DNA from 2 places in the Mariniluteicoccus endophyticus genome. Region 1 is predicted to be linked to the other one. Evidence: predicted binding sites of a transcription regulator. Region 1 holds the regulator's gene; the other holds the start of a gene.
The links. Region 1 encodes LexA, which represses DNA repair genes until DNA is damaged. Its sites were predicted from a motif close to TCGAACANNTGTTCGA; they were not measured.
Positions count from the first base shown of each region.

Region 1 (4,414 bases):
CGGCGGGTGGCGCCACCCGACTTGATGGTGCCAGCCGAGGCGTCGGCACCGCGCATGAAGGACACGGGGCCCGAGGCGGTGCCGCCGGAGCTCAGCAACTCTTTGGAGGAACGGATGCGCGAGAGGTTCAGACCGGCACCGGAGCCGCCCTTGAAGATGAAGCCCTCCTCCTTGTACCAGTTCAGGATCGACTCCATGGAGTCGTCGACCGAGAGGATGAAGCACGCCGAGACCTGCTGGGGCGAGGGCGTGCCCACGTTGAACCACACCGGGGAGTTGAAGGAGAACACCTGGTGGAGCAGCATCCAGGTCAGCTCGTGCTCGAAGACCTCGGCGTCCTTCGGCGTAGCGAAGTAGCCGTGCTCCTGACCGGCGCGGACGTATTGCTTCACGACACGGTCGATGAGCTGTTTGAGGCCGGTCTCGCGCTGGTCGGAGCCCACCGCGCCGCGGAAGTACTTCGAGGTCACGATCGTCGTGGCGTTCATCGACCAGAAGTCGGGGAACTCGACACCGCGCTGCTCGAAGACGTTCTCGCCGGTCTTCCAGTTGGTCTGAACGACATCCCGACGCTCCCAGGTCACCTCGTCGTAGGGATGCACACCCTCGGTGGTGTGGACACGCTCGATGGTCAGGCCCTTGCCCGACGACTTGGCGCTGGACCGGCGGCCCGTCGTCGCGCGCGTGGTTTCGGTCATCGTGATGCTCCTCCTGGATGCGGATCTGCAGTGGGGTTCGAAGTGTGTGGTGGTGGCGGCGCAGCCGCTCAGACGGTGGCCGGCTCGAGAGGGAACTGGCCGGGTTGCTGCTCGCGCAGCGCCCTGATCTCAACCTCGAAGTCGTCGACCGACTCGAACTGGCGGTAAACGCTGGCGAACCGGAGGTAGGCGACCTGATCGAGCTCGCGGAGCGGGCCGAGGATCGCGACCCCCACCTCGTCGGCGGGAATCTCGGACTGGCCGGACGACCGCAACGTCTCCTCGACACGCTGCCCCAGCCGCGCCAGCTGCTCCTCGGTGACGGGCCGGCCCTTGCAGGCCTTGCGCACGCCTTGGATCACCTTCTCGCGGTTGAAGGGCTCGAGGACCCCTGAGCGCTTGGCGATCACGACCTGCATCTGCTCGATGGTCGTGAACCTCCGTTCGCACGAGGGGCACTGACGCCGCCGTCGGACGCTGCACCCGTCATCGGTCGTGCGGGAGTCGAGCACGCGCGAGTCGTCGTGGCGACAGAACGGACAGTGCATGACACCCTCCTCTCGTGACGGGTCACGACAAGGTCACCCACCCCTGAGGTGGGGTCCCGCTGGGGATAAACCTGTGCGCGACCATGCGGACAACTGTGGATATCGACCACTAACTGTGGACAAACGACAGTCGTGTAACTACTAGATGTAGGTACCCTAGGCCGATCGGACCACAATCGCAAGACGCGGGGCGGCTCGTGTCGAATTCCTCATCGAGAGGCTGCAGCGGCGGCCATCGGCCCGGCGTCGGACATCACACGGGCAGCGGTGAGCCCCACGCAGGCCACCCCGGCTACAACGAAGAGGGCAACCAGCGCCAACACCAGGGCGAGCCCGCGATCGGTCAGGCGGGTCACCACAACGGGCGCCTCCCCCACGCCCACCCGCGGCCGCACGCCGGCGGCGGGCACCGGCGCGACACCGCTGCAGGAGCGAGCGGCGACCGCCGCACGGGAGCTGGACGCCACGACCTGGGGTCGGGCCACCTCGGGGCGCACCGAGCGGTCGGCGCGGCCCGCCGGGGCCTGGCAGCGCTCGGTGCTACGCGCGCCGATAGGGGCGGCGTGACGGGAAGCGAGTGCAGTCATGGTAAATCTCCTCGGGAAGTGTTCGAACGAGTGTTCGACGGATCTTATTTTTAGACGGTCTCGCATTCGAACACAAGTGCGAACCTCGTACACGTGTTCGAACCGTTACCCGCAAGTCCCGAGTCCATCAGGGGGGTCTGACAATTTTTGGACGACGCGGGCACGGCGACACGTCGAACAGATGTTTGATTCACGCATTCGATTGCCCTAGCCTCGAGACATGGCCGAACGCGAGACCCCCGACCCCGAGTCCCCCGCGCCGCAGAAACCGCCGCGCAAGCGTGGTCGCCCCACTCGAGAGGCGATCGCCGCCCAGCTGGCCGAGGCGGGTGCCTCGGTGACCTCGCTGCCAGACGGTCCCGTCGACGCCGACGGACTCACCCCGCGTCAGCGCCGCGTTCTCGAGGTCATCAAGCATTCGGTCGACTCGCGTGGCTACCCGCCCAGCATCCGCGAGATGGGGGAGGCCGTGGGCCTCGCGTCCCCCTCGTCGGTCTCCCACCAGCTCAAGGTGCTGGAGCAGAAGGGCTTCCTCCGCCGGGACCCGAACCGGCCGCGCGCCCTCGAGGTGCTCATGCCCCCGTCCGGCCGTGATCCGCTCGACCACGGCTACGACGAAACCGGTGTCCGTGACGCCTTCCCCGACGCCGTGCCGGTGCCCGTCGTCGGCCGCATCGCCGCCGGTGGCCCGATTCTGGCCGAGGAGCAGGTCGAGGACGTCTTCCCGCTCCCCCGTCAGATCGTCGGCGACGGCACGCTGTTCCTCCTCGAGGTGCGTGGCGACTCGATGATCGACGCCGCGATCTGTGACGGCGACTGGGTCGTGGTCCGCCAGCAGCAGACGGCCGTCAATGGCGACATCGTGGCCGCCCTGCTCGACACCGAGGCGACCGTGAAGACCTACCGGCGCCAGGGCAACCAGATCTGGCTGCTCCCCCACAACGAGGCGTACGACCCGATCGACGGCAACCACGCGTCGATCATGGGCAAGGTCGTGGCGGTGCTGCGCCGCCTCTGACGGCGTTCAGTCCGCCCGGCTCTCCTGAAGCCGCCTGAGCGCCCCGACCGCAACCTCGCGATCGGTGGTCATCCACATGTCGGGCATGCTCGCGCGCAGGAACGAGCCGTAGCGTGCGGTGACCAGACGCGGGTCGAGCACCGCGACGACGCCGCGGTCGCTGGCGCGCCGGATCAGCCGCCCGGCTCCCTGTGCCATGAGCAGTGCGGCGTGCCCCGCCGCGATGGCCATGAACCCGTTGCCTCCCGCCTCGGCGACCGCCTTCTGACGCGCCTGCATGAGCGGGTCGTCGGGACGCGGGAACGGGATCTTGTCGATGATCACCAGCTCGCAGGTGTCGCCCGGCACGTCGATGCCCTGCCACAGCGAGACCGTGCCGAACAGGCTCGTGTCGGGCTCGGCGATGAAGCGCCTCGTCAGCTCGGACAGCTGGGCGTCACCTTGGCACAGGATCGTCTGCTTCGGCAGCTGCTTGCGCGCGTGGGTCGCTGCCAGCTCGGCCGAGCGCTGGGATGCGAAGAGACCGAGCGTACGCCCGCCCGCCGCCCACACGAGCTCGGCGACCTCGGTGAGGACCTCGTCGGCGATGCCGTCGCGACGCGGGGGCGGGAGCGTACGCCCCACGTAGAGGATGCCCTGACGACGGTAGTCGAACGGTGAGCCGACGTCGACGCCACGCCAGGTGACCTCGGCGCCGGCGGGCTCGGGGTGTTCGCGTCGTTCGCGGCTGGACAGGCCGACCGAGCCGGCGGCCTGGCCGAACTCGCCGCCGATCGTCAGCGTCGCCGAGGTGAGGACGGTGGTCGCCTCCCCCAGGACGCGCTCGCGCATGAGCCCGGCCACGCTCAGCGGTGAGACGCGCAGCTCACGGCCGAACCTCTCCCCGCGGTCGTTGACGTAGACGACATCGGCGTCGGCGAGGGCCGCGGCCCGCTCGGCCACGTCGTAGACCTCCTTGACCGCAGCTGCGGCCTGGCGCTGGTCGTTCTCAGCGTCCTTGGTGTTCATCGACGACAGGACGCGGCGCGTCACCTCTCGGATCTGCTCGCACGCCCGCACCACAGGCGAGTCCGGCTCGGTCACGCGCTCCGGGGCCACGGCCAGCAGCGCGTCGTTGAGGGCGTCGGAGAGGTCGAGCAGCTCGAGCCCCAGGTCGTCGTCGAGCCACGCGGTGGCGCGCCGGCCGACCCGCTCGATCTGCTGGGGGCTCATCTCGACGCTGGCGGCGCCCGTCACCCGGGACACGAGCTCGTGGGCCTCATCGATGATGACGTGGTCGTGCTCGGGTAGGGCCGTTCCTCCGTGCATGGCGTCGATGGCGAGCAGGGCATGGTTGGTCACCACGAGGTCGGACTCGCGGGCGCGCTCCCGGCTCTTCTCGACGAAGCACTCCTCGCCGAACGGGCAGCGCTGGGCACCCAGGCACTCGCGCACCGGCACCGACACCTGCGCCCACGCCTTCGTGCCGTGGGTCGGGGCGTCGTCACGGTCGGCCAGGTTGCCCTCGGTCAGCTCGTCTTCGGCCCACTCGCGCAGGGCGACCACCTCGGCGCCCACGACCGA
Region 1 covers NZ_BAAGXC010000032.1:84,945-89,358, reverse strand. The annotation lists gene ACYVGD_RS14980 (vitamin B12-dependent ribonucleotide reductase) at 1-698, opposite strand, end outside; gene nrdR (transcriptional regulator NrdR) at 767-1,246, opposite strand; gene ACYVGD_RS14970 (hypothetical protein) at 1,456-1,833, opposite strand; gene lexA (transcriptional repressor LexA) at 2,054-2,851, shown strand; gene ACYVGD_RS14960 (ATP-dependent DNA helicase) at 2,858-4,414, opposite strand, start outside.

Region 2 (4,414 bases), on a different contig from region 1:
GTCGAGGCGACGGCGTACGCGGTCGTCGGCGTCCCCGTAGCGCCACGCGATGCCGGCCTCGCAGCGCCGTTGCAGCACCTGCTGGGCCGTCGCCCCCTCCTCCACCAGACCGCGGCCGGACAGGACGTCGAGCTCGGGCAGGTGGATCTCGCCAAGACCGAGGTCGGCGCGCGGGTCGAGCCTGCAGCGCATCGCCAGCCGACGGGTGTCGGCGACGAGCCGCTCGGTCCCCCGCTCGTCGCGCCCGCCGCGGCGCGCGACCATCGCGGCGACCTCGAGCATCTGCTTGCCGGGCTTGAGCCATGCCTCGGCGTTGCGCCGGTCGACGTTGCGGGTGTCGAGCGGGACGAGCCGACGCGACGCGTCGAGCACGTCGATCGTCGGGGCCAGCCGCGGCTCGGCCATCCGCACCGCGTTCGTGAGCACCACGGGAACCCGGTGGGCGTCGGCGAGCGACAGCAGCCGGCCGGCCTGGTCGAGCGATCCCACCCCCGAGCCGGGAACCTGGTGGTCGGTCACGGCCACCACGAGGTCGGGCACCGCCGAGCGCCAGCGCAGCAGCACCTCCTCAGCCAGGTCACGCCGGCCGTTCGCCGCGTGGACGCCGAGCTCGGAGTCGGCCCCAAGCACCACCACGAGGTCGCCGGCGGCCGCGGCCTCGACGACCTGGGCCTCCGTCGCCACCGGATCACCACGCTCACCGCTGAGATGGACCGCCGACGTCAGCCGGCACAGCGCCGCCCAGCCCGCGCGCGACGTCGCGTACGCCACCACACGCGGGAGGTTGTGGTCTCGGACGGCGCCACCCTTGGCGGGGGCGGACGCTCGCTCTGCCCTCCCCCTCCAGCTCTCGGAGCGAGACGAGGAGGGCAGCACCGCCAGATCGACCCCCAACACCGGTGCGATGCCGGCCTTCGCACAGGCCTTGGCGAACCGGACCGCACCGTAGAGGCCGTCACGGTCAGTCAGGGCGAGGGTGTCCATGTCGGCGTCGGCCGCCGCGGCGACCAGGTCGGCCGGGTGGGAGGCTCCGTGACGCAACGAGTAGCACGAGGCCACCCGCAGGTGGACGAACGGGTCAACCATGGGCGCGGCTCCCCCGGGCGTGGCGCGTGCACCAGTCCTCGACGACGGCGCAGAAGCGCTCGGCGTCGCGCAGCATGTCGTCGGCCTCGCGCTGGCTGACCAGCGTGCGTACGCCGGCCTCGACGGCCTCCCGGCGGGCGCCCGTGGCCAGGAAGAAGCCGGCCCACTCGGCGAGCTCGGGGGCGACCCGGGCGACGAGCTGCCACGCGCTGTGGCGGCCCGTGGACCGTGGCGACCGTACGGCCAGCACCGCGCTCGTCGCGCGCAGCGCGGCCCGGTGTGCCAGCAGATAACGCTCGGCGGGGTGGTCGGCGAGCTCGGCGGCGACCAGGTCGCCGCGGACGAACCCCGTGGTCGAGATCTCGGGCGGGAAGTCCTCACGCATCGTCGTCACCTCAGTCGAGGACCCCGGCGAGCCGCCACTCGCCGGAGGACAGCCGATGGGTCAGGACGAACACGCCGGAGCGCTCCCCCAGCTCGGGGTCGACGCCGCGCGGCACGTCGACGTGGCGCCCGGCGGCGACGCGCCAGGTCTCGCGCTCGTCGAGGAGGTCGGCCTCGGGATCGGGGTCGACGCCGCCGCTGCGGACGGCCGTGGCCGCCGGGGAGTCCCACCAGGCACCGGTGGTCACCACGCGGGACTCGATCTCGAAGACGGTCCACACACGGTGGCGCCAGCGGAACGCGGCGGGGCCCTCGACGGCCCCGACCAGCCCCGGGCGGACTTCGATGGGTTCTTCGTAGACGCGCATGGACACTCCCCGTGGTCACCTCGGACACCGACATGAAGCACTCGACCCGGGAGAGCCCGGCGGGAGGGGTCGAGGTCTCCCGCCGGGCTGGCCCTGCTGTCCGCCCACCCGTGCATGATCGGCTCTTCCCCAAGCGCCGATCGAACAGGTGTTCGAACAGGAAGAACTATAGGCGACACCTCCGACGATTCGTCAAGACGAGGCAAGATCCCCACACCGCGCGCGCACAACTGGCCTCCGCGCCGCGCCTCGACTAGGGTCGGGTCAAGAGTTGACATCGCTTAACTTTCCGGAGGACCCCTTGGCCGTCGCCCAGGAGCTCGTCGATCGCGTACGCCTACCCCTGCTGCTGGGGCCGGCCTTCGTCGCCGCCGTCGCGTACGTCGACCCGGGCAACGTCGCCGCGAACCTCACCGCCGGGGCGCAGCACGGGCACCTGCTGGTGTGGGTCCTGGTCGTCGCCAATGCGATGGCCGTGCTGATCCAGTACCTGTCGGCGAAGCTCGGGTTGGTCACCGGACGCAGCCTCCCCGAGCTCGTCGGTGAGCGCTGGCCGCTGGCCGCGCGGCTCGCCTACTGGGGCCAGGCCGAGCTCGTCGCGATCGCGACCGACATCGCCGAGGTGATCGGCGGAGCGGTCGGCCTCCACCTGCTCGTCGGTCTCCCGCTGTGGCTCGGCGGCCTGGTGATGGGCGTGGTGTCGATGGCGCTGCTGATGCTGCAGACCCACGGCCAGCGCCGGTTCGAGGTCGCGATCGGTGGCCTGCTGGGAGTCATCGTCGTCGGCTTCCTCACCGGCCTGTTCGTGACGCCGGTCGACTGGGCCGGCGTGGCGGGCGGCCTGATCCCCCGGTTCGACGGCACGGGAACGGTGCTGCTGGCCGCGTCGATGCTGGGGGCGACCGTGATGCCCCACGCGATCTACCTGCACTCGTCGCTGGTGCGCGACCGCCACCACTCGTCGGCGCACGACCCGCGTCTCCCCCGCCTGCTGCGGGCCACCCGGTGGGACGTCCTGCTGTCGCTGGCGATCGCGGGCACGGTCAACATCGGCATGATCGTCCTCGCGGCCACGGCGCTGCAGGGCGCCTCCGGAACCGACACCCTCGAGGGGGCGCACGTCGCGCTGTCTGCCGCACTGGGGCCCGTGGTCGCCGCGGTGTTCGCCGTGGGCCTGGTCACCTCGGGGCTCGCATCCACCTCGGTCGGCGCCTACGCCGGCTCCGAGCTGATGGCGGGCCTGCTGCGCGTACGCCTCCCCCTGTGGGTGCGGCGGGCGGTCTCGCTCGTGCCGGCACTGGTCGTGCTCGCCGCGGGCATCGAGCCGACGTGGGCGCTGATCCTGTCGCAGGTGGTGCTGAGCATCGGCATCCCGTTCGCGGTGGTGCCGCTGCTGCTGCTCACCGGCGACCGCGGGCTGATGGGTACGCATGTGAACATCCGCCCGGTCGCTGTCGTCGCCTGGGTCGTCGTGACGCTGGTGATCGCGCTCAACGCCGTCCTCGTCGTGCTGACGCTCGGGGGTGCCTGATGGTCGAACCCGTCGACACCCCGGGCGCCACCGCGCTGGAGCTGCTGGCCACGATCTGGAAGGCCACCGAGTGGGGCGGCCCGCCCATCACCACCAAGGGACTGGCCGAACGCACCGGCACGACCCAGGCCAACGTGTCGGCTGCACTGCGTCGGCTCGCCGACCAGGGCTACGTGACCCGCGAAGCCTATCGACCGGTGGCCCTGACCGCCGCGGGTACGCGGCTCGCCGTCCGGCAGGTGCGGCGTCACCGCGTCCTGGAGACGTGGCTGGTCGACGAGCTGGGGTACGGCTGGGGCGAGGTCCACGCCGAGGCGGAACGCCTCGACCACGCCGTGTCCGACCTGCTGGTCGACCGCCTCGCCGCACGGCTGGGCGACCCCGCCACCGACCCGCACGGCGACCCCATCCCCACCACGGACGGGGCGGTGACCCGCCCGGCCGCCGCCACCACGCTGGCGGCTGCGCCACCCGGCCCGTGGGAGGTGCGTCGCGTCGACGACGCGTGCCCGCACGCGTTGCAGATGCTGCTCGCGCACGACCTGGGGCCCGGCACCCGGGTCGAGGTGCTGGCCACCCGCAGGGGGCGCGTACGCCTGCTCGTCGGGGGCCGCCACATCACCGCCGGCCACGAGGCCGACCACGTCTGGGGCGTGGCGCCCTGACGCCCGAAGCAGGAAATCTGCACCATCCACACCGACCAGCTGCTGGTCGCCCGCAACGCCCTCACCGACGACCTCGTCTGATATGCCCCACGCAGGAACGATGGCCTGCTCCATACCGCGTGGTCGCGTCCCGGCGGCCAGGTCGCTGTGGCGACGCTGTCGGGCGAGATCGTGCTCGTCGACGGGCGCACCGGCACCCGCCTGTGACAGGCCGATGTCAGCTGGTGGGGGCACGCGTGATGCAGACCGTCGAGACGATCGGCCCGCAGACCGTGGGCGTTGCCCTGCGCCGCCTGGCAGTGGTCACGCTGGTGGCCGCGGCGCTGCCGGCCGGCGTACGCGTCCCGCGGTCGCCCCGCAGCGGTGACGCTCCTCGTCTC
Region 2 covers NZ_BAAGXC010000017.1:68,119-72,532, forward strand. The annotation lists gene ACYVGD_RS07550 (DNA polymerase III subunit alpha) at 1-1,086, opposite strand, end outside; gene ACYVGD_RS07555 (SAV_6107 family HEPN domain-containing protein) at 1,079-1,471, opposite strand; gene ACYVGD_RS07560 (DUF6504 family protein) at 1,482-1,838, opposite strand; gene ACYVGD_RS07565 (Nramp family divalent metal transporter) at 2,140-3,369, shown strand; gene ACYVGD_RS07570 (metal-dependent transcriptional regulator) at 3,369-4,034, shown strand.
Region 2: ACYVGD_RS07560 (DUF6504 family protein) is a predicted target of LexA. The motif match lies at 1,979-1,994, and genes of this name have one in related genera.